Regions from separate parts of the Bacillus sp. Pc3 genome, predicted to be linked through region 1. Evidence: riboswitches for the same ligand, from Rfam matches in the RefSeq annotation. Region 1 holds a riboswitch; each other region holds the start of a gene.
The links. Region 1 has a riboswitch for thiamine pyrophosphate ahead of thiT (energy-coupled thiamine transporter ThiT). Riboswitches for the same ligand answer to the same signal wherever they lie in the genome.
Positions count from the first base shown of each region.

Region 2: another riboswitch for thiamine pyrophosphate. It lies ahead of SB24_RS03160 (ECF transporter S component); the one in region 1 lies ahead of thiT (energy-coupled thiamine transporter ThiT).
Region 3: another riboswitch for thiamine pyrophosphate. It lies ahead of SB24_RS02115 (acetylornithine deacetylase); the one in region 1 lies ahead of thiT (energy-coupled thiamine transporter ThiT).
Region 4: another riboswitch for thiamine pyrophosphate. It lies ahead of thiC (phosphomethylpyrimidine synthase ThiC); the one in region 1 lies ahead of thiT (energy-coupled thiamine transporter ThiT).

Region 1 is NZ_CP010406.1:3,072,000-3,077,487, reverse strand. Features, by position in the region: rRNA gene SB24_RS14705 (16S ribosomal RNA) at 80-1,629, opposite strand; TPP riboswitch at 1,996-2,096, shown strand; gene thiT (energy-coupled thiamine transporter ThiT) at 2,197-2,778, shown strand; gene SB24_RS14695 (flotillin lipid rafts scaffold protein FloT) at 2,809-4,338, opposite strand; gene SB24_RS14690 (NfeD family protein) at 4,358-4,888, opposite strand; gene SB24_RS14685 (DinB family protein) at 5,035-5,488, shown strand, end outside.
Region 2 is NZ_CP010406.1:785,451-790,938, forward strand. Features, by position in the region: gene SB24_RS19900 (transcriptional regulator SplA domain-containing protein) at 1-55, opposite strand, end outside; gene SB24_RS03150 (glycoside hydrolase family 18 protein) at 144-1,406, opposite strand; TPP riboswitch at 1,555-1,668, shown strand; gene SB24_RS03160 (ECF transporter S component) at 1,848-2,447, shown strand; gene SB24_RS03165 (ABC transporter ATP-binding protein) at 2,434-4,071, shown strand; gene SB24_RS03170 (energy-coupling factor transporter transmembrane component T family protein) at 4,046-4,807, shown strand; gene SB24_RS03175 (STAS domain-containing protein) at 4,853-5,488, opposite strand, start outside.
Region 3 is NZ_CP010406.1:533,661-539,148, reverse strand. Features, by position in the region: gene SB24_RS02140 (S8 family peptidase) at 1-109, shown strand, start outside; gene spoIIGA (sigma-E processing peptidase SpoIIGA) at 325-1,254, shown strand; gene sigE (RNA polymerase sporulation sigma factor SigE) at 1,312-2,031, shown strand; gene sigG (RNA polymerase sporulation sigma factor SigG) at 2,172-2,954, shown strand; gene SB24_RS02120 (ABC transporter ATP-binding protein) at 3,083-3,880, shown strand; TPP riboswitch at 3,885-3,989, shown strand; gene SB24_RS02115 (acetylornithine deacetylase) at 4,066-5,346, shown strand; gene SB24_RS02110 (YlmC/YmxH family sporulation protein) at 5,407-5,488, shown strand, end outside.
Region 4 is NZ_CP010406.1:1,201,665-1,207,152, forward strand. Features, by position in the region: gene SB24_RS05380 (FAD-binding oxidoreductase) at 1-152, shown strand, start outside; gene thiC (phosphomethylpyrimidine synthase ThiC) at 193-1,965, opposite strand; TPP riboswitch at 2,087-2,197, opposite strand; gene SB24_RS05390 (Type 1 glutamine amidotransferase-like domain-containing protein) at 2,247-2,945, opposite strand; gene SB24_RS05395 (Na+/H+ antiporter NhaC family protein) at 3,032-4,603, opposite strand; tRNA gene SB24_RS05400 (tRNA-Leu) at 4,749-4,830, opposite strand; tRNA gene SB24_RS05405 (tRNA-Leu) at 5,076-5,164, opposite strand; tRNA gene SB24_RS05410 (tRNA-Cys) at 5,172-5,242, opposite strand; tRNA gene SB24_RS05415 (tRNA-Gly) at 5,249-5,323, opposite strand; tRNA gene SB24_RS05420 (tRNA-Gln) at 5,377-5,448, opposite strand; tRNA gene SB24_RS05425 (tRNA-His) at 5,458-5,488, opposite strand, start outside.

The sequences.
Region 1 (5,488 bases):
ATGATCCTTCAAAACTAAACAAGACAGGGAACGTTCTGTTTATAAGACCCAAGGTCTTATATTCCGTTAAAATCCTTAGAAAGGAGGTGATCCAGCCGCACCTTCCGATACGGCTACCTTGTTACGACTTCACCCCAATCATCTGTCCCACCTTCGGCGGCTGGCTCCATAAAGGTTACCTCACCGACTTCGGGTGTTACAAACTCTCGTGGTGTGACGGGCGGTGTGTACAAGGCCCGGGAACGTATTCACCGCGGCATGCTGATCCGCGATTACTAGCGATTCCAGCTTCACGCAGTCGAGTTGCAGACTGCGATCCGAACTGAGAACAGATTTGTGGGATTGGCTTAACCTCGCGGTTTCGCTGCCCTTTGTTCTGTCCATTGTAGCACGTGTGTAGCCCAGGTCATAAGGGGCATGATGATTTGACGTCATCCCCACCTTCCTCCGGTTTGTCACCGGCAGTCACCTTAGAGTGCCCAACTGAATGCTGGCAACTAAGATCAAGGGTTGCGCTCGTTGCGGGACTTAACCCAACATCTCACGACACGAGCTGACGACAACCATGCACCACCTGTCACTCTGCCCCCGAAGGGGACGTCCTATCTCTAGGATTGTCAGAGGATGTCAAGACCTGGTAAGGTTCTTCGCGTTGCTTCGAATTAAACCACATGCTCCACCGCTTGTGCGGGCCCCCGTCAATTCCTTTGAGTTTCAGTCTTGCGACCGTACTCCCCAGGCGGAGTGCTTAATGCGTTAGCTGCAGCACTAAGGGGCGGAAACCCCCTAACACTTAGCACTCATCGTTTACGGCGTGGACTACCAGGGTATCTAATCCTGTTCGCTCCCCACGCTTTCGCTCCTCAGCGTCAGTTACAGACCAGAGAGTCGCCTTCGCCACTGGTGTTCCTCCACATCTCTACGCATTTCACCGCTACACGTGGAATTCCACTCTCCTCTTCTGCACTCAAGTTCCCCAGTTTCCAATGACCCTCCCCGGTTGAGCCGGGGGCTTTCACATCAGACTTAAGAAACCGCCTGCGAGCCCTTTACGCCCAATAATTCCGGACAACGCTTGCCACCTACGTATTACCGCGGCTGCTGGCACGTAGTTAGCCGTGGCTTTCTGGTTAGGTACCGTCAAGGTGCCGCCCTATTTGAACGGCACTTGTTCTTCCCTAACAACAGAGCTTTACGATCCGAAAACCTTCATCACTCACGCGGCGTTGCTCCGTCAGACTTTCGTCCATTGCGGAAGATTCCCTACTGCTGCCTCCCGTAGGAGTCTGGGCCGTGTCTCAGTCCCAGTGTGGCCGATCACCCTCTCAGGTCGGCTACGCATCGTCGCCTTGGTGAGCCGTTACCTCACCAACTAGCTAATGCGCCGCGGGTCCATCTGTAAGTGGTAGCCGAAGCCACCTTTTATGTCTGAACCATGCGGTTCAGACAACCATCTGGTATTAGCCCCGGTTTCCCGGAGTTATCCCAGTCTTACAGGCAGGTTACCCACGTGTTACTCACCCGTCCGCCGCTAACATCAGGGAGCAAGCTCCCATCTGTCCGCTCGACTTGCATGTATTAGGCACGCCGCCAGCGTTCGTCCTGAGCCAGGATCAAACTCTCCGATAAAGTAGTTTGACTGACTACGCACATCGCTGTGCGATTTATTTAAAACTTTGAATTAACAGGTACGTTTTGTCTTGTTTAGTTTTCAAAGATCATTACCGCTTGTTGAAGCAGCTTTATTATCTTACCACTCAGCTTCTTTTATGTCAACAACTTTTTTCAAGTTGTTTCCGAAGCTTTTCGTTGTTGTCTGCTGTTCATCAGCGACGTTTAATAATATAACACCCTTTTGAAAATATGACAATAGTTTTTTTAAAAAAATCATTAATTATTTTCTTTCATACTTATTTCAGTTTCTCTTCTATAGAAAGATAAGCTGTCTTGTGGTTTGGCATATTTTCTTGTATAGTAAGATTGAACTAAATACTTGATGACCACAAGGGGAGCATTAAAGCTGAGAGTGAACGTTTTGTTCTGACCCTTTGAACCTGTTAGTTAACGCTGGCGTAGGGATGTGGCAAAGCCAAATGATTTGCAGTTTATGCAAGCAGCGCGCGGACCTTTTCCCATCCTTCCCCGCGCTGCTTTTTTGTTTATCCTTGTTACGGTTGTCTGACCAGGGGGAAAACTATGAATCATTCAACACAGCTTGTGCGCTTAATTGAAATAGCGATTATGACCGGGGCGGCTGTCATTCTGGACATTGTCTCAGGTATGTTTCTCCGGATGCCCCAAGGCGGTTCGGTCTCTATTATGATGATTCCGATTTTTTTGATTTCATTCCGCTGGGGAGTGAAAGCCGGGCTTACGACAGGCTTTTTGACAGGGATTGTCCAGATCGCCATCGGCAATTTGTTTTTGCAGCACCCGGTGCAGCTATTTCTTGATTACATCGCGGCATTTGCAGTTCTCGGTTTCAGCGGCTTGTTTGCTTCCGGTGTACGAGAATCGGCATTGAATAAAAAAAGAGGCGCTTTAACGATGTATGTTATAGGCGGTGTTTTCATCGGCAGTGTGCTGCGCTATGCGGCACATGTGGTCTCCGGAGCTGTCTTTTTCGGAAGCTATGCTCCGAAAGGCACGCCGGTATGGATTTATTCGTCCGTCTACAACGCGACTTATATGATTCCTTCTTTTATCCTTTCGGCCATTGTCCTTATCTTATTATTCATGACTGCGCCGCGGCTTCTTGAAGCTAAGCGGACAAACTGAAACAGCAGGCGGTTTACGCCTGCTGTTTTTTTATTCCGGGCTGTGCCGTTCGTTTGAATCACTCAGTTCTTTTGTAAGTTCATTTATACTTTGTTTTATGTTTCCTTTGCCTGAAAAATTCTCAATAAGCTCTTTTACATTGATTCCGGAAGATGCTTTTAAGCTTTCCTGAAGACCGGCCATTAAATTGGTTGCGTAGCCTGTGACTTTATTGGCCCCGCCATTTTCACCGCTTCCTCCCGTATCAACGACGGTTATTTTATCAATGTTGGAAAGAGGCGCTGAGACTTGCTTCGCATATTCAGGCAGCATTTTCACAATCATATCAAGGATTGCAGCCTGCCCGTATTTTTCGAATGCTTCGGCGATTTTTTCTTTAGCTTCCGCTTCTGCGAGACCTTTCAGGCGGATGACTTCCGCTTCGGTTTCTCCTCTCGCCTTTTCAGCCTCCGCTTTAGCAAGACCGTCAATTCTCACGCGTTCCGCTTCCGCCTTGGCCATCGCTTCGATGCTGTACTGCTCGGCATCCGCTTCTGCGAGCTGCTTCGCTTTTGCGGCCGCGGCCGCTTGTTCCACCGAGTAACGGTCAGCATCGGCTTTTTTCTTCACTTCAGAGTCATATTGGCGCTCACGGCGCAGAATTTCTTTTTCCTCCAATTCAATCTGCTTTTGCCGCTCAATAATTTTAATTTGCATTTCCTGCTCTGTCACCTGCTGGCGGGCTTTTGCTGTTTCAAGATCATATGCCTGGTCGGCATTGGCTTTTGCTGTATCCTGCTCTCTTCTGTATTCCGCCATTTTCAGCTGATTGATTTTTTCCGCTTCAGCTATTTCCGTCGCCCGCTCCAGCTCTGATTTTTTTGCGTCTTTATCAGCGGCCGCGCGTTTAATCCTCGTCTCTTTATCCGCTTCTGCCGTGGCAATGTCCGCATCCCGCTTGACTTGGGCGATTCTCGGCTTACCTAATGATTCAAGATAGCCGTTTTTATCGCGGACGTCTTTAATCGTAAAAGAAACGATCACAAGCCCCATTTTAGCAAGATCCTGAGACGCGACCCGCTGGACTTCCTGAGAAAACTTTTCCCTGTTTTTATAAATCTCTTCAACGGTCATGGAGCCGAGGATGGAGCGCAGATGGCCTTCCAGCACCTCCCGCGCCTCCTGCTCACGGTCGTCCTTGGATTTCCCCAAAAATTGTTCAGCTGCTGTGGCGATTTCACCGATGGAGCCTCCGATTTTAATAATGGCGGTTCCGTCGGCCATTACCGGCACGCCTTGCTCTGTATAGACTTCAGGTGTAGAGACATCAAGTTTGCTTGACAGTAAACTGAGAGGTTCTGCCTGCTGGAATACCGGGAGCACGAACGTTCCCCCGCCCCGGACGATTTTCAGACGATTTCCGCCTTCATCAATGTGGACGTTCTTATTTCCCAAATAACTTCCGGTCACGATAAGGGCTTCGTCCGGCCCCGCTGTCCGGTACTTCGTAATAAATACAGCAATAAGTGCGATGAGTAAAAAGAATACGATTCCGATAACGATGATAATCGGCATAGTCATAACAGTTCCCCCTTAGATATCAGATTGGTTCATGCGGCGTCACAAAAAGCACTCCGTCTTTCACGTCAATCACTAATACGGCAGTTCCGTACTTGATCTGTTCTTGATCAAAGCTGACGGCTGATTTAGAAATGGCGCCCCCTATTCCCTCTATGATCACTTCTCCATAGCCGTCTTTCGGGACGGAAGTAATGACCCTGCCGACTCTGCCCTTTAAATCCGTCTCCCGGTAAGCGAGCGATTCTTCCGCTGATGAAAGCGGGACAAGGACGAAGAAGTGAAGCAGGCTGACCAAAAGAACCGAAAGAACAAATGAAAGCAACGCAATGACAGAACTTGATAGCGGAGCGGCGATTTCGCCGATATAACCTGAGGCTGAAAAGATTGTTAAAAAAGACAGAATCAATGCAGGATTTAAAAATGAAACAGGAATGGCTTCCGAGAGGCCGTGAAACACATCTTGAAAAAACAGAATCAAAAGCGTGAGACTTCCCGAAATAATCAATGTGTAAAGATAGACCGTTTCAAGCGGCAGATGAAATATGTCCATCTTCTATCCTCCTTTCAGCCGATGTGTCGGAGTGTTACTTTATATACGGATGTAAAGGTAAATGGTTTCAATTTTCTGATAAGGGAGGCTGATTACATGATTATCCAATCCGGATATGATATGTTTACTCTAAAGGAGGAGATAGGATGAGCATTTTTAATGAAGCCAGACAGCAGATCTGGGAAGAACTGAAAGGACTCTCTGATGAGGAATTCAACCGAAAGCCCGCGGCTGATGAATGGAGCGTGCGGGAAGTCCTTGACCATTTAAAGAAAATTGACGAAACAGCGCAGACCCTTTTATCAAAGCAGGCAAAAGACGCACCGTTAAAAGAAATAGAAGAAAAACCGATGGAGTTTATAGAGGACAGAACAGATAAACGGCCGGCGCCCTCACACCTCGAACCTGAGCAAAACCGATTATCAGTCATTGAAGCAAAACAGGAATTAGATATGGCAAGACAGCAGCTGACCGCAGTTATTTCATCATTAAACGAGGAAGACTTTGAACGTGTGCTTCCCCATCCTGTTTTTCAAGAACTGACGATCCGTCAGTGGATTGATTTTATCGGCCATCATGAAAAGCGTCACATTAATCAAA
Region 2 (5,488 bases), 1.7 Mb from region 1:
TCGGATGCGGTACATACTCAGCCTCGTTGATATACTGCTCTTCCCTTTTCTTCATATGACAGACCTCCTGTTCAATTTTAGATTGTCCAAAAGAAGATCCGTTATCATAGGAAAAAAAATTACTTGCGGAGCGGGACATGCAGCTATATTTTTCGGATCGTGAAAAAGTTCCTAAGCAGCCACGGGCCCGGTTTGAAACCGAGCGTTAATTGCCACGCGCCGATCGCCTGCAGTCCGAACTCCCGAACGAGAACCATTTTTTCACTCATGCTCCGCACATCCTCAAACCACACTTCATGCGTTCTTCCATTTTCATCAGTATACCGGAAGTAAGGGGAACGCTCCTGCTGGGAATAACGGATCACTGATTGATGCTTCATGGCCGTTTCCATGGCGCGCTGATTGGAGATGGCGGATCCGATCGTTCCGGGACGGTACGGAATCACCCAATCATACCCGTACAGCGGAACACCGAGAATCACTTTTCTTCTCGGCACCCTGCTGATGGCAAAATTGATCGTTTGCCTGACCTCTGTCAAAGGCGCCACAGGTCCCGGCTCACTGCCGGCGTGGTGCCAGTCGTACGCCATAATGAACATATAATCGACGACGGCTCCAATTCCGCCGTAATCATATCCCCTCAGCCACGGCACTGCATCACTTGTTTTCGCCGGAACCGATATCGTTAACGCGAGCTGATGCTCTGAAAGCCGGGTTTTTAACTGCCGGAGAAATCCTGTGAAGAGGTCCCTGTCAGCTTCTCTGACCCGTTCAAAATCGATATTTACACCGCCGTATCCCTTTCTTACGGTTAAGGAGACGATATTGCTGACGAGATTCGTTCTTGCCGTCGGATTTTGCAGCACTTGATGGGCTAATTCCGGACTGAATCCCCCTTCTGTCAGATTCGTAATGACGGCAAGCGGGCGCACTCTGTTCTGCCATGTGGTTTCTATTGCGGTTCTGTCGTTTAAATCGTTAATGATATCTCCATTCGGGCCAAAATGATATTCAAACAAAGAAATCGCCGAAGAATACGGCGCAAAATCATTAATTAGCTCTCTATCCGCTTCAGGCGTCCGAATGACATAAAATTGCAGGGTTCCCGCAAGATAGTTAGAGATATCAGGAATCTTCACTTTCATACCCGCCCGCAGCCGGTTCGGCGGAATATCCGGGTTTGCCTGCATCAGCTGCATCTGCGGCACATAAGCCTTACCTGCGATAACGGCATACGTATCATTCGGCTGAACCGTATATTCATTAAGAGGGATTAAAAGCGCCTGCCCCGGAACGATATTCGTTTCCTCAAGCCCGTTGACACTTCTGATGCTGTCAACAGGGTATCCGTACTTTCTGCTGATGGAAAATAACGAGTCACCAGACTGCACTGTATGAACAAACATAGATGTCCTCCGTTTCCTTTTGATCAAAAGGGCTCTACTTATCTTTATGAATGATCATCCGGTCCGATTCCAAACTCTGTTTGGAGAAAGGCTGTTTACAAATCAGACATGATCAACTATGATGATGTCATCATAAAAAACTGTATAGGAAACGCACTAGGGGTGCTGTTATCGGCTGAGATAAAACATGCGGCAGGCGTGTTTTGATCCCTTATAACCCGATCTGGATAATACCAGCGTGGGGAAGTGCAGATTGACCGGAGCGCAGGGTTTTTCCCCATGCGTTTTCGTTCTGCTGCTGCATATTCCCTCGGATATGCAGTTTTTTATTTTTCATTAAAAAACGGGGGAGGACACCGCAATATGAAACTGAATATGAACCGCCTGTAAAATCATCTCTTTCATACATACGACTATCCGATAAGAAAGCAGGAGATCACAATGAAAATTTGGAAAATGAGAGAAATTGTCGTCATGTCCGTCATCAGTGTTGTATTTGCTGTCATTTATTTAGTATCAACTCATGCAAGCAATATAGCGGCAGGGTTTTTCGGCCGGATGAGCTATGAACCGATTTACGGTATCTGGTTTATCGTCTCGGTGATTGCCGCGTACATTATTCAAAAACCGGGAGCGGCTCTTGTTTCTGAAATCATCGCCGCGTTTGTGGAGTGCTTACTCGGAAATCCGTCAGGACCGATGGTGATCCTGATCGGGATCGCACAGGGAATCGGTGCGGAAGCGGTCTTTTTTGCGACACGCTGGCGGGTGTATACCCTGCCCGTGCTTCTTTTATCCGGTATAGGGTCTTCTGTGACGAGCTTCATTTATGACTTGGTCGTTTCCGGATACTCTGTTTTGAATCCGGGTTTATTAGCCGTCATGCTTCTCATCCGTCTGGTCTCAGGTGCGCTTCTTGCCGGCCTTCTCGGCAAAGCAATCAGTGATGCGCTGGCTTACACAGGGGTGCTGAACGGCATGGCGCTCGGAAAACAATTCAAGAAGAAAAAGAAACAGGTGAACCAAGATGCAGGCATCTGAGCCCCTTCTATCGGCCGGCCGTCTTACCTTTTCTTATGATCAGGATGAAAAGCCGATTCTTCAAAACGTGTCCTTTCAGCTCCGCAAAGGAGAGCGGGCTTTATTGCTCGGGCCGAGCGGATGCGGCAAAAGCTCGCTCGCTCTCTGTTTAAACGGTCTGTACCCGGAAGCATGCGATGGGGTTCAATCGGGAACCGTTTCTTTATACGGAACACCTCTTTCACATCTGACAGAGCCCGCCGCCAGATCCATCGGCGTCGTGTTTCAAGATCCGGACCAGCAGTTTTGCATGCTGACGGTTGAAGATGAAATCGCCTTCGGCCTGGAAAATTTGCAATATACAAAAGAAGATATGGACGCAATCATCGATGATGTTTTGGCAAAATTGGAGATCACTCATCTGAAAATGCGAACGATCGCTTCGCTGTCAGGCGGTTCAAAACAAAAAGTGGCGCTTGCCTGTATCATTGCGATGGAACCGGAACTCATTATTTTGGACGAACCGACGGCACAGCTTGATCCATATTCCGCACGTGAATTAGTGCGGCTGATCAAAGATCTTCAAGCAAAAAAAGGCTTCGGCCTTCTCGTTATCGAACATCAGCTTGATCATTGGGCGCCGTGGATGGACAGGACGATTGTCCTTGACGAAACGGGTCAGAAGGTGATGGACGGAGAGACGGACGTTATCTTTGAAACAAAGATTGAAGAGCTGATGCAGCTCGGCATTCCGATTCCGCGTGTGATCTCATTGCAGGAGCACGTCAGCATTCCTTTTACATTGTGTAAAGAAAAGCTGTTTCAAGAATCTGTACCGTCTCTGCCCGAACCCCGGCCCGCCGCGCTTTCGGCAGAAGACGCGCTGAGCGTTCACGGGCTGTCATTCTCAAGAGGAGCAGACGTCATTTTTCAGGATGTGAGCTTTTCCGTAAAAAAAGGTTCAATCACCGCGATTGCCGGCCCTAACGGAACAGGAAAAACAACGCTCCTTTCTGCCGCGGCCAAGCTCATCCGTCCGCTGGGCGGAGACATCAAAATAGACGGCAGACCGATTGATTCCTATTCTGAAAAAGAGCTGCGGCGGCTGATCGGATATGTTTTCCAAAATCCTGAACACCAATTTGTCACAGATTCCGCCATTCAAGAGCTGATGTTCGGTTTTGAAAGCAGCAGAGCCGCAAAGGAGAAAGCTCTTCAGCTGTTAACCCGATTCGGCCTGAGACGCCATGCCTCACAGCATCCGTTTTCTTTAAGCCAAGGACAAAAACGCAGGCTCAGCGTCGCGACGATGCTTATGCACAATGTGAACGTTTTGATGCTTGATGAACCGACTTTCGGACAGGATGCCAAAACGGCGCGGGAGTGTATGCAAATGCTCCGTGAGATTCAAAAGGAAGGAACGGCTGTTTTGATGGTGACACACGATATGGAACTCGTCTCAGATTATGCCGACACGATCCTTGTGCTCTGCGGCACGAAACTGGTATTCCGGGGAACTCCCGACGCTTTATTTTCTGATAACACCGGGATCGCCGAGCAGGCGCATTTGGCTTTACCGCTGCGGTATGAATGGATGAAACACGACAGGAGGCGGAGAAATGAACTTGCGGCTGGAGGCTGTTAACCCGTCAATAAAGGCGGCGGCTGTATTGTTATGCGTCATTATGCTGTCGTTTATTTATAATCCGTACACCCCTGCTTTGTTTTATATCATCATTGCGGGAGGCGTCCTCTCGGCGGGGCGTGTGCCGCTGAAAAAATGGCTGCTGTTCACGATTCCGTTTGTCATTCTGGCCTTCGGTTCTTTATGGACAGCCGCCGTATTCGGAAACGTCCCGACAACCGGAAGCAACCTGCTGTTTAAGCTCGGGCCGATTGCCGTCAACAGTGATAACGCGGCGCTCGGGATTTCTATCGCGTTTCGTATTTTATGTTTTTCCGCTTTGTCGATGATGTTTCTTTTCACAACCGATCCGATTCTGTTCATGCTCAGTCTGATTCAGCAGTGTAAGCTGCCGCCCAAGCTTGCATACGGCGTTATCGCGGGGTTCCGGTTTCTCCCTCTTCTGAAAGATGAAATCCTGATCATCCGGCAGGCGCACAGAATCAGGGGCGCGGCGTCTGATTCCGGGCTGAAAGGAAAGCTCTCCGCCTTCAGGCGCTTCACCATTCCGCTATTGGCAGGCGCAATCAGAAAGGCGGAACGCACGGCGATCGCGATGGAATCTAAAGGCTTTACGGGGAGCCGAAACCGCACGTTTTACAGAACTGTTACCGTGCGCCGCGCCGACTGGTGCTTTTTCCTGCTCGTGCTTCTGTTATTCGGGGCAAGCTGGCTCATTTCATTGTTGTTTGTATAAAAACAGGCCGCCGGAGTGATTCGGCAGCCTGTTTTGTTATGTATGTTATTGATGATAATTGAGAGCCTGAGCGAGATTGGACTTGACCGTAATATCTGAGAAATTAATGCCGAGCTGTACGGCGGTTTGAGCGATTTCCGGCCTGATTCCGGATAAAGTGGACGTGACGCCGATCAATTTCAGCGCCTCAATTAATTTAAAAATCTGATGCGCCACCATCGTATCGACAACCACTACACCCGACAGGTCAATTAGCAGATGTTCAATCAGCCGTTTTGCACATGTGCTCAGCGTATTTTCAAGAATGAATTTGGCGCGCTCCGTGTCAATATCGCCGACAAGCGGCAGCAGCGCCGTCCGTTTGCTCAGCGTGATAACCGGCGAGCTTAACTCCAAAATCATTTCTCTTTGCGCATTCAGCTGCATTTTTGAGTTATGCTCGGCATGATCGACAAACGTGTAAATCGTAAAATCAAATACTTGTACAATTAAATTCTCCCATTTCTTCCTTTCCCCCTGTGCAAACGAAGATTCATGTTTATCGGCAAACGCATTATAATAACTGACGTATAGTCTCCGGTTTCTCATGAATTCACGGACCACATACTGGACGGGAGTATCCAGATGCTTCTGGTCTTTCGCAAGCTCAATCACCCACCGCTCGAACTCTTCTAAAAATTC
Region 3 (5,488 bases), 1.4 Mb from region 1:
GACTTCTTCCATCAAAGCAAGCGGAGCAAAAATTGACGTTATCGCTAGAGATGACTACGGAAATGAAACGAGACAGACGGCTAAAGGAAAACTTTATATCAATGAGTAAGACAGAGCGCTGCCAGATCACGGCAGCGCTTTTTTAGTTGAAGCGGACAATAGGAAAGCAACCCTTTCGGCCCTCGACAAATAAAACGGTTATCCCTTAAAAATTGTACTTTACCCTCAACATTAATTGACAGACTTTCCCACAGAGCTTGCTTTATACTTATGAAACAAGAGAGAGAAACAGATAAGTAAGACAAAAGAGGAAAGGGGTCAGATGTGAAAATCTATCTGGATGTCATTTGGCTGTTGAACTTTTGTTTTGATTCTCTTTTGCTTTTATTGACCGCCTTTATTTTAAAACGCCAGGTAAAAAAAAGAAGAGTGGCCGCCGGCGGTTTCATCGGGTCAGCCATTGTGCTTCTGATGTTTACGCCTGTTTCTCCCTTTGTGGAGCATCCGGCGGGAAAAATGGCGTTTTCAGTAGTCATCGTGCTTGCGGCTTTTGGCTTTAAACGGTTCCGATACTTTTTTCAAAATTTGTTCGCCTTTTATTTCGCGACTTTTCTCGTCGGCGGGGGAATGATCGGCGTACATTCCCTGCTGCAGACAGAATCAATTGTGCAGCAAGGCGTAATGGTCACAAGCCAGACCGGATTCGGCGACCCGATCAGCTGGATGTTTGTAGTTATCGGATTTCCGGCCATATGGTTTTTTTCGAAAAAGAGAATTGAAGACATCGAGACGAAGTCCATTCAGTACGATGAACTTGTCATGGTGCAGGCGGAATTCAGCGGACAGACAATCCGCGCGAAAGGATTGGTGGATTCCGGGAATCAGCTGTATGATCCGCTGACGAAAACGCCGGTCATGATCCTTCACATTGACAAATTCGCTCCGATTCTCAGCGAAAAGGAAACGGACCTCATCAAATCCGCCAGTCCGCTTGAAGTGATAGAGCAGCTTGATGATTCGTTCCGCCATGCGGATAAGCTGAGGCTGATTCCATACAGGGGCGTCGGCCAGGACAATCAATTTTTAATCTGTTTAAAGCCGGATTACGTCACGATTTTAACAAAAGACGAAATGATCGCTTGTGAAAAATGCCTGATCGGCATCAGCACGAAACCATTATCTGCGGACGGTGAATTTGACGGAATCGTTCATCCGAAGATGCTGACAGGGAAGGCTGTAAAACATGTTTCCTGACGAAAAGTCTGTTATTCATCATACTCAAAACGCGTTGTATTTAGAAGGGGGAGGAAGATGAAAAAACTTAAGCTGCGTCTGACATATTTGTGGTATAAATGGCTGATGAAACTCGGACTGAAAAGCGATGAAGTGTATTACATAGGAGGAAGCGAGGCGCTGCCGCCGCCTTTGTCTAAAGAAGAGGAGCAGGTGCTCTTATTAAAGCTGCCGAGCGGGGATCAGGCGGCGCGGGCCATTCTGATTGAGAGAAACTTACGTCTTGTCGTTTACATTGCCCGCAAATTCGAAAATACCGGCATCAATATCGAGGACTTAATCAGCATCGGCACCATCGGTTTGATCAAAGCGGTAAACACTTTTAATCCGGAAAAGAAAATCAAACTCGCCACCTACGCGTCGCGATGTATCGAAAACGAAATTTTAATGTACTTGCGCCGAAACAATAAAATCCGTTCAGAGGTGTCCTTTGATGAACCGCTGAATATTGATTGGGACGGAAACGAGCTGCTGCTTTCGGATGTGCTCGGCACAGATGATGATATTATTACAAAAGACATTGAAGCCAATGTGGATAAAAAACTTTTGAAAAAAGCGCTTGAGCAATTAAACGAAAGAGAAAAGCAGATTATGGAACTGCGTTTCGGGCTTGTCGGAGAAGAAGAAAAAACACAAAAAGATGTAGCCGACATGATGGGGATTTCACAATCTTATATCTCCCGGCTCGAAAAGCGGATTATCAAAAGACTGAGAAAAGAGTTTAACAAAATGGTGTAAAATTTTTTCCATCTGACAGCCCTTACTGCTGCAAGGATTGCCGCAGCCGGATGTTTATTTCTGTAAAATGGCGGTGCATATTTTTCCCACCCGAGGAGATACTTAACGTTGTACAGCAGCTCCTAGTGGGAGGGAAAAACGTGTCAAGAAATAAAGTCGAAATTTGCGGGGTGGATACCTCCAAATTACCGGTGCTCAAGAATGAAGAGATGAGAAAGCTGTTTAGGCAATTACAGGATGAGGGCGATGATTCAGCGAGGGAAAAGCTTGTAAACGGCAATCTGCGCCTTGTCTTAAGCGTCATTCAGAGGTTTAACAACAGAGGAGAGTATGTTGATGACTTATTTCAGGTCGGCTGCATCGGACTAATGAAATCCATTGATAATTTTGACCTAAGCCATAATGTTAAGTTTTCAACATACGCTGTACCGATGATCATCGGAGAAATCCGCAGATATTTGCGGGATAACAATCCGATCCGCGTCTCGAGGTCGCTTCGCGATATCGCATATAAAGCGCTTCAAGTAAGAGAGCGGTTAATCAGTGAGACAAGCAGGGAGCCGACAGCAGAGGAAATCGCTAAAGTTCTTGAAGTGCCCCATGAAGAAATTGTGTTTGCCCTTGACGCCATCCAGGATCCGGTTTCACTGTTTGAGCCGATTTATAATGACGGCGGCGATCCGATTTACGTGATGGACCAGATCAGCGATGAGCGCAATAAGGATACACAATGGATTGAGGAGCTGGCTCTGAAAGAAGGCATGAGAAGACTGAACGAACGGGAAAAAATGATTTTGCGAAAGCGCTTTTTCCAAGGGAAAACCCAAATGGAAGTCGCTGAAGAAATCGGCATATCCCAAGCTCAGGTCTCAAGGCTTGAAAAGGCAGCCATTAAACAAATGAATAAGAATATCCATCAATAACGGAAAAAGCCTTTAAACCTTGTTTAAAGGCTTTTTTCATGCGATGGTTTACGTTTGCAAAAAAGTGATGTATTCTAATGTGTAAAAGTTTTTGGAAAATTTAAATAAAGTAAACGGGGGAAACTGCAATGATTTTACAGCTGGACAGTGTGTCATTAAAAAGAAACGGGAAATGGATTTTGAAAGATATCAACTGGCGCGTCGAGAAAAACGAAAATTGGGTGCTGTACGGATTAAACGGAGCCGGAAAAACGGCTTTGCTGAATATGTTATGCTCTTATTACTTCCCCACTTCAGGAGAGATGCAGGTGCTCGGCCATCAATTCGGCAAAACAGAGCTCGGTGACAGGCTCAGGAGGAAAATCGGCCTTGTTTCAGCAGGTCTTCAGCACAAATTATATGCCGCGGACTCCGCTTTTGAAATCGCCCTCAGCGGCGCGTACGCTTCAATCGGGCTGTACGAAACTCCGAGTGAGCAGGTAAGGGAAAAAGCGATCGGTCTTCTGAAGGATTTGGGCGCCATCAGTTACGCCGACAGACGGTATGAAACATTATCACAAGGGGAAAGACAAAGAGCGCTGATTGCGCGGGCGCTTATGGCTGATCCGGAACTGCTGATTTTGGACGAACCCGTGACGGGTCTTGATTTTATGGCAAGGGAGCAGCTGCTGGACACGATTACGTCGATCGCCGAAAAAGAAAATGCGCCGTCCATCCTTTATGTCACCCATCACGCTGAAGAAATTCTGCCGGTATTTGATCAGGCGCTGCTTTTAAAACAGGGCGAGGTGTTCGCCTCCGGGAAAATCAGGGACATGCTTTCTGACGAGCGGCTTACAGCGTTTTTCGATACGCCTGTCAATGTCTTATGGAACAATGGCCGCCCGTTTTTAACACGTGCAAAAGAGGCATCATCCGTAAAATAACATAAATTCACCCTGGGGGTGCTGCCATGCGGCTGAGAGAGACGTTGTCTCAACCCTTAACGGACCTGATCCGGATCATGCCGGCGGAGGGAAGCGGTGAAAAAAGCGGAGGAAGATCCGTTTTTCACCCGTTTCATTTCATGAATGAAACGGGTTTTTTGATACAGCCAAAGGGGAGATTTCCAATGCATCAGATTGATATGCTGTTACACCAGGCGGAAAAACGGCGGAATGACTTCATACATATTGCTGAAAGGTTGATAGCCTTTCCGATTCCGGCCCCGCCAGCAAGAAATACGGCAGAAGCCCAAAAGTGGGTGGCCGGCTTTTTAAAAGAAACGGGCTTCTCGGTCGATATGTGGGATGTGTATCCGGAAGATCCGAATGTAGTCGGTGTTTTAAAAGGGACAGATTCAAGCAGGCATCAAAGCCTGATTTTAAACGGACACATTGATGTGGCAGAAGCCGGGGGCGAAGACTGGCACTCTGACCCGTTTCAGCCGATCGTAAAAGACGGCATGCTGATCGGAAGGGGCGCCGCTGATATGAAAGGGGGTTTGGCGTGTGTTCTTTTCTCTCTGAAGCTGATCCATGATGCCGGCATTGAGCTTCCGGGCGACCTCATTGTACAGTCTGTAATCGGAGAAGAAGTCGGTGAGGCGGGGACGCTGGAATGCTGCAACCGCGGCTATCACGCGGATTTTGCGGTTGTTGCGGATACGAGCAGCCTGCATATTCAAGGGCAGGGCGGTGTCATCACCGGCTGGATAGAATTGAAAAGCAAACAAACATTTCATGACGGCATGAGGCGCAATATGATTCATGCGGGCGGAGGCACATTCGGAGCGAGCGCCATCGAAAAAATGGCAAAAATCATCACTGCCTTGGGAGAGCTGGAGCGCCACTGGGCGGTAACGAAAAGCTATCCCGGCTTTGCGCCCGGCACCAATACGATCAACCCCGCCGTCATTGAAGGCGGAAGACACGCAGCGTTTGTCGCCGATGAATGCCGGTTATGGATCACCGTCCACTTTTATCCGAACGAAACGTACGAACAAGCAGCCGCAGAAATCGAAGACTATATTAATCGTGTCGCTGACAGTGATCTGTGGCTCAAAGAAAACAGGCCGGTGTTCAAATGGGGAGGATCTTCGATGATTGAAGACAGAGGAGAGGTGTTCCCGGCGCTGGAAATCGATTCGGACCATCCGGCAGTTTCTGTCTTGGCTGCATCACACTCAGCCGTCAGAAAACAGGAGCCCGTCATTGATGTTTCCCAAACCGTAACTGACGGAGGGTGGCTTTATCATGCCGGGATTCCGAGCGTCATATACGGTCCCGGCGATTTAAAAAACGCCCACTCCGTAAACGAGGAAGTGTCCGTTGATGAGCTTATGGACTATACGAAAATTATGCTGAGATTTATCCTCGGCTGGTGCAGCCGCAAAAAAGATTGCCCGATGTGACAAGGTTCAGCCCGGCCGTTCATATAATAGGAAAAAGAACGGGCAAAGGGCGTGATACGGATGATCAGCATATCTGAATTTCAAATAAAAGATGTGGTAAACGTGTCGAACGGAAAAAAACTCGGAAGCATCGGTGATATTG
Region 4 (5,488 bases), 1.9 Mb from region 1:
ATTGGCCTGATAGAGAAATCAGAAACTGGCTGCAAACGTATTACGGAGAAAATGTTCACCGCCTCCGTCAAGTCAAAACGAAATACGATCCGGAAAATATATTCCGCTTTGAACAGAGCATTCCGCCGCTTCGCCGTTCACCGTTTTTCTAAAAAAGATGAAGATGGGCAAACTCCATCTTCATCTTTTCTTTTATTGATATAAACGGCTTCCCTTCTCTGCAAACTCTTTTGCTTTTTCTTTCAGCCCTTCGTTGACGGCCTCGTCTTCAGTAAGTCCGTTTTCCTTCGCATAATCACGAATATCCTGAGAAATTCTCATACTGCAGAACTTCGGACCGCACATCGAACAGAAGTGAGCCGTTTTTGCGCCTTCAGCCGGCAGCGTTTCATCATGATATTCCATTGCTCTTTCAGGATCAAGCGACAAATGAAATTGATCACGCCACCGGAATTCAAACCGCGCCTTAGACAGAGCATCGTCACGGATCTGTGCACCCGGATGCCCTTTAGCAAGGTCTGCGGCATGTGCCGCGATTTTGTACGTGATGACACCTTCTCTTACATCATCACGATTCGGCAGCCCCAAATGCTCCTTCGGCGTGACATAGCAAAGCATCGCCGTCCCGTACCAGCCGATCATCGCCGCGCCGATTGCTGAAGTAATGTGGTCATAACCCGGAGCGATATCCGTCGTTAATGGTCCGAGCGTGTAAAAAGGCGCCTCTTTACAAATTTCCAGCTGCTTGTCCATGTTTTCCTTAATTTTATGCATCGGCACATGACCCGGTCCTTCGATCATCACTTGCACATCGTGCTTCCACGCAATCTCCGTCAATTCTCCGAGAGTTTCCAATTCCGCAAACTGCGCTTCATCATTGGCATCCGCAATCGAACCGGGGCGAAGCCCGTCACCAAGAGAAAAAGCGATATCATAGGTTTTCATAATTTCACAAATGTCTTCAAAATGCGTGTACAGAAAGCTTTCCTGATGATGAGCCAGGCACCATTGCGCCATAATTGCCCCGCCGCGGGATACGATTCCCGTCGTGCGTTTAGCCGTTAACGGGACGTAACGAAGCAGTACGCCGGCATGGATGGTGAAATAATCCACGCCCTGCTCCGCCTGCTCAATCAATGTGTCACGATAAATGTCCCACGTTAAATCCTCGGCAATGCCATTTACTTTTTCAAGCGCCTGATATATCGGCACCGTCCCCACAGGCACGGGGCAGTTGCGGATAATCCATTCACGCGTCGTATGAATGTCTTTTCCCGTGGATAAGTCCATCATCGTATCGGCGCCCCAGCGAATCGCCCACGTCATTTTTTCGACTTCTTCTTCGATAGAAGATGTAACAGCCGAGTTGCCGATATTGGCATTGATTTTCACATGAAAATTCCGGCCGATAATCATCGGCTCGCTTTCCGGGTGGTTGACGTTAGAAGGAATAATCGCCCGGCCGCTCGCCACCTCTTCCCTGACAAATTCGGGAGACACATGCTCACGTATTGCGATAAACTCCATTTCCGGCGTAATGATGCCTTTTCTCGCATAATGCAATTGTGTTACATTTTTCCCCGGCTTGGCCCGAAGCGGTTTCCGCTGTAGGCCGGGGTATTCGGCGGCACGGCCCTCTTTTTTATAGCCGTTGTCTTCAGGTCTCACGGTCCGGCCGTTATATTCTTCTACATCTCCGCGCCCGGTAATCCACTTTGTGCGGAGCGCCCCCAGCCCTTCATGAATATCAATCTGTACATCTGGGTCTGTATACGGCCCGCTCGTATCATAAACACGGACCGGCGCATTCTCCTCTTCCCCGAATGCCCCCGTAGTCGCACTCAGGCTGATTTCCCGCATCGGCACTCGTATATCGGGCGAAGAACCTTCTGCATAAACCTTTTTACTGCCGGAAAAACTCGACATAATGGAAATGTTCGCTTGCTGTACTGATTGATTTTGCATACAAATCTCTCCTTTATCATTTGAATAACAGAACCAAGCTCAGCACCAGCACAAAAAAACCGGGTTCAAAGAAGAACCCGGTTTTGCAGTCAGAAAGAAACTATTATTGTTTTCATCAACAATAATAAAACCTTTACTTCCCCACGCTGGTACGAACCAGATCAGGTCCAAAGGGTTAAGAAGCCGCCGCTTCTCTCTCAGCCCGCTCAGACGGGCACCCCCAGTAACTATTGATTTCGCTCTCATCGTAACATAAGTTGTGTACAAAAAAAAGCATATTATCAAAATTCAGATAACGGTAAGGTCATAAGCTCTGTTTCCCGAACGCCTTTTTCGGTATTAAAAACCCGATAACCCTTTGCGGTTTCCCGGGAGGAGACAGCCCGGAACAGCTGACCGTCTTTATAATGAAGCGCAGCGCCGTCATCAGCGGCATAGCCCTCCCTGAGTTTCTTTTCTGAAATCAGACGGTGATACACCGGCCGGCGCTCCGCTTCTCCGTCATAGTGCGGACAAAAGCTTCCCCGCAAAAATCCTAAAGCTCTTAACTCTCTCAAATCTCCAGCTGAATCCGTCACTCCTTCTTCATACCAGCAAATCGCCCCGGCGCTGAGACCCGCCAACATGATGCCGTTTTCCCAAGCCTCACGAAGAATAAGGTCAAGCCCCCACTCTTTCCATAAGACAAGCATATTGCGCGTATTTCCGCCGCCGACATATATAATATCTTTCTTCATGAGAAAGGATCTGAGATCAGAACCCGGCGGTTTAAACAGCGACAAGTGATCCGGCTCACACCGCAGCTTTTGAAAGGCCTGATAAAACCTGCCGATATAATTCTCCGAATCTCCGCTTGCCGTCGGCAAAAAACAAATTTTCGGCTTTGACCGCGCCGACTGCTCTAAAATATACTGATCCAGCACAAGATGATCCGGCTCCATGGAAAAGCCCCCGCCGCCCATTGCAATAATCTGCTTCAATGTCATCACCTCTTTTTTCCTCTAGTATAACAGCTCATAAAAAGGCGTTACCCCCCATTCCGGATACCGCCTTTAAAAAGTATTTGTTATCTGAAAAATGAAAACGCACCGTATAACACAACGGAGATCCCCGCGGCGATAAGCGCCGGAACAAGCTTCGAACGGGCATACTTCACAACATCGATCCCCAACACCGTACAGGTTGTCACCGTATTATCACTGAGAGGAGAAGCAAACGCTCCAAATGTTCCGCTCGCAAACACGGCCCCGATCGCTAATAATAAACTGGTATGTGACTGTACCGCCAGCGTTACGCCGAGCGGCATTAATAGCCCCCAAGTCCCCCAGGATGACCCGATAAAATAGGATATAACAGCCCCCAGTATAAAAAGAGACGGCGCAATAAACATATGAGGGATCCATGACGTTAAATGAGAAGTAACATATTTCGAGAATCCCAGATCTTCAGATACTGCTGTTACGGCCCAAATCAGCGATAACATAATAATAACGTTGACCAATTCGTTTCCGCCCTTAATAAAATGGGTAACAAGCTCGCCTGCATGAAAACGCTGAAACATAAAAAGAGCAAATGCTGCAATAACCGCTGCCAATAATGCGGTTAACATGACGCCAAGCATATCGCTTTTGATAAAAGCATTCAAAAACCCTTGTGCTTTTGAATGGCCGTCCCACCAGCTGAGAAAGAGTGTTAATAGCAAAAACAGCCCGATCGGAATGATTAAATTCCAAGGCCGAATCGGTGTTTCCTTAATATAAGCACGGTGCGCCGAATCCAGCTCCTCCTGCTGGTCAGCATGCTCATCACTTTCGAACATTCCCGTATGTCCATCGTGAATATCTGAGATCGTCCCTGTTTCCATGTTGAATGAACCTGAGCCTTTTGAAAGCAACACACCGCTGTTCCGCGGAATCGGTTCCGTATTTTTGTTATGTTTGCGAGCAGAAGTTTGTCCGCTCTTTTCTGTTTTTTCTAAGCTTTCGTCCGCTTTTTGTTTCTTAAAAAAGCAGTAATAAATTCCGACTACTATAATCACAATGGAGAAAAAATTGAAGGGAATACTTTTCACATACACCGTGTAAGCCGGCTGATCTATTCCTGACGTTTTAAGGGCCTGTCCGATAATGGAAACCATGTAGCCGACAAATGCCGTTGCTATCGGAATCAAGGCAATGACAGGGTTTGCCGTAAACTCAATGGCATACGCAATTTTCTGTTTCGACAGGTTCAGACGCTTGCTTAAAGCTTTCATGATCGGTGCAATTGTGACGATGCGAAAGTCCGGTTCACTGAACGTGCCAAATGTCGACAGCCATGCAAGCAGCATCGCACCTTTTTTGGTTTTAACTTTTTTACTGATCAAATGGACGAATCCTTTTATCCCGCCGGTCAGCTTTATAATCCCTACAAGGCCGGCATATGAATATAGAAACACAATGATTCTAATATTATTGGTGACGACAATGTTGCTGATTACATATTGAACCATATGTTCAATCCCGCCAAGCAAGCTGGGATGCAAAAGATAGCTTCCGACCAGCAAACCGACAAACAGACCGGACTGCACTTGCTTTGTAATGATTGAAATAGGAATGACCAGAATAAATGGGATAAGACAAGCCCAAGTCCCTTCCATAAAAAACACCTCTTTCAAAGAACTTCTTGTTAGTATCTTTGAAAAAAGCGGATTTATACAATCAGCAGGTATCATGTTTTCACAAGCTTTGGAGGATATTTTCATGCAACAAAAAAGGCTTCTACATATTGTAGAAGCCTTTGTATACCGGTGGCCGGGGTCGAACCGGCACTCCAGAAGGAACACGATTTTGAGTCGTGCGCGTCTGCCAATTCCGCCACACCGGCATGTAATGCGTCGTGTTCAACCGACGTATATAAATATAACATGTATTTCATAAAACGTCAACGGTTTTAGCAAAGTTTTTTAAATGGTAATGCAGTATATGCGATACAAGCAAGAAACTTATATTGATAGTCATTACGTTTTTATTATATAAAAAAAGTGATCTGCAATATGCAAATCACTCTCATATATGTTTTATAATGTGAAAACTGATGACCAATTTAACATAGTTCGTTCAAAGTTAAATTGGTGCCGAGGGCCGGACTTGAACCGGCACGGTAGTCACCTACCGCAGGATTTTAAGTCCTGTGTGTCTGCCAATTCCACCACCCCGGCAATAGAAAGGCGACACCCGGATTCGAACCGGGGATAAAGGTTTTGCAGACCTCTGCCTTACCACTTGGCTATGCCGCCGTAATTTGGAGCGGAAGACGGGATTCGAACCCGCGACCCCCACCTTGGCAAGGTGATGTTCTACCACTGAACTACTTCCGCAACATGTAAAAGAACTTAATACATCTTATGCTGTTGTTTTTAAAAAAATGCAACTGGGCTAGCTGGATTCGAACCAACGCATGACGGAGTCAAAGTCCGTTGCCTTACCGCTTGGCTATAGCCCAATGATAAAATGGGGCGATTGATGGGAATCGAACCCACGAG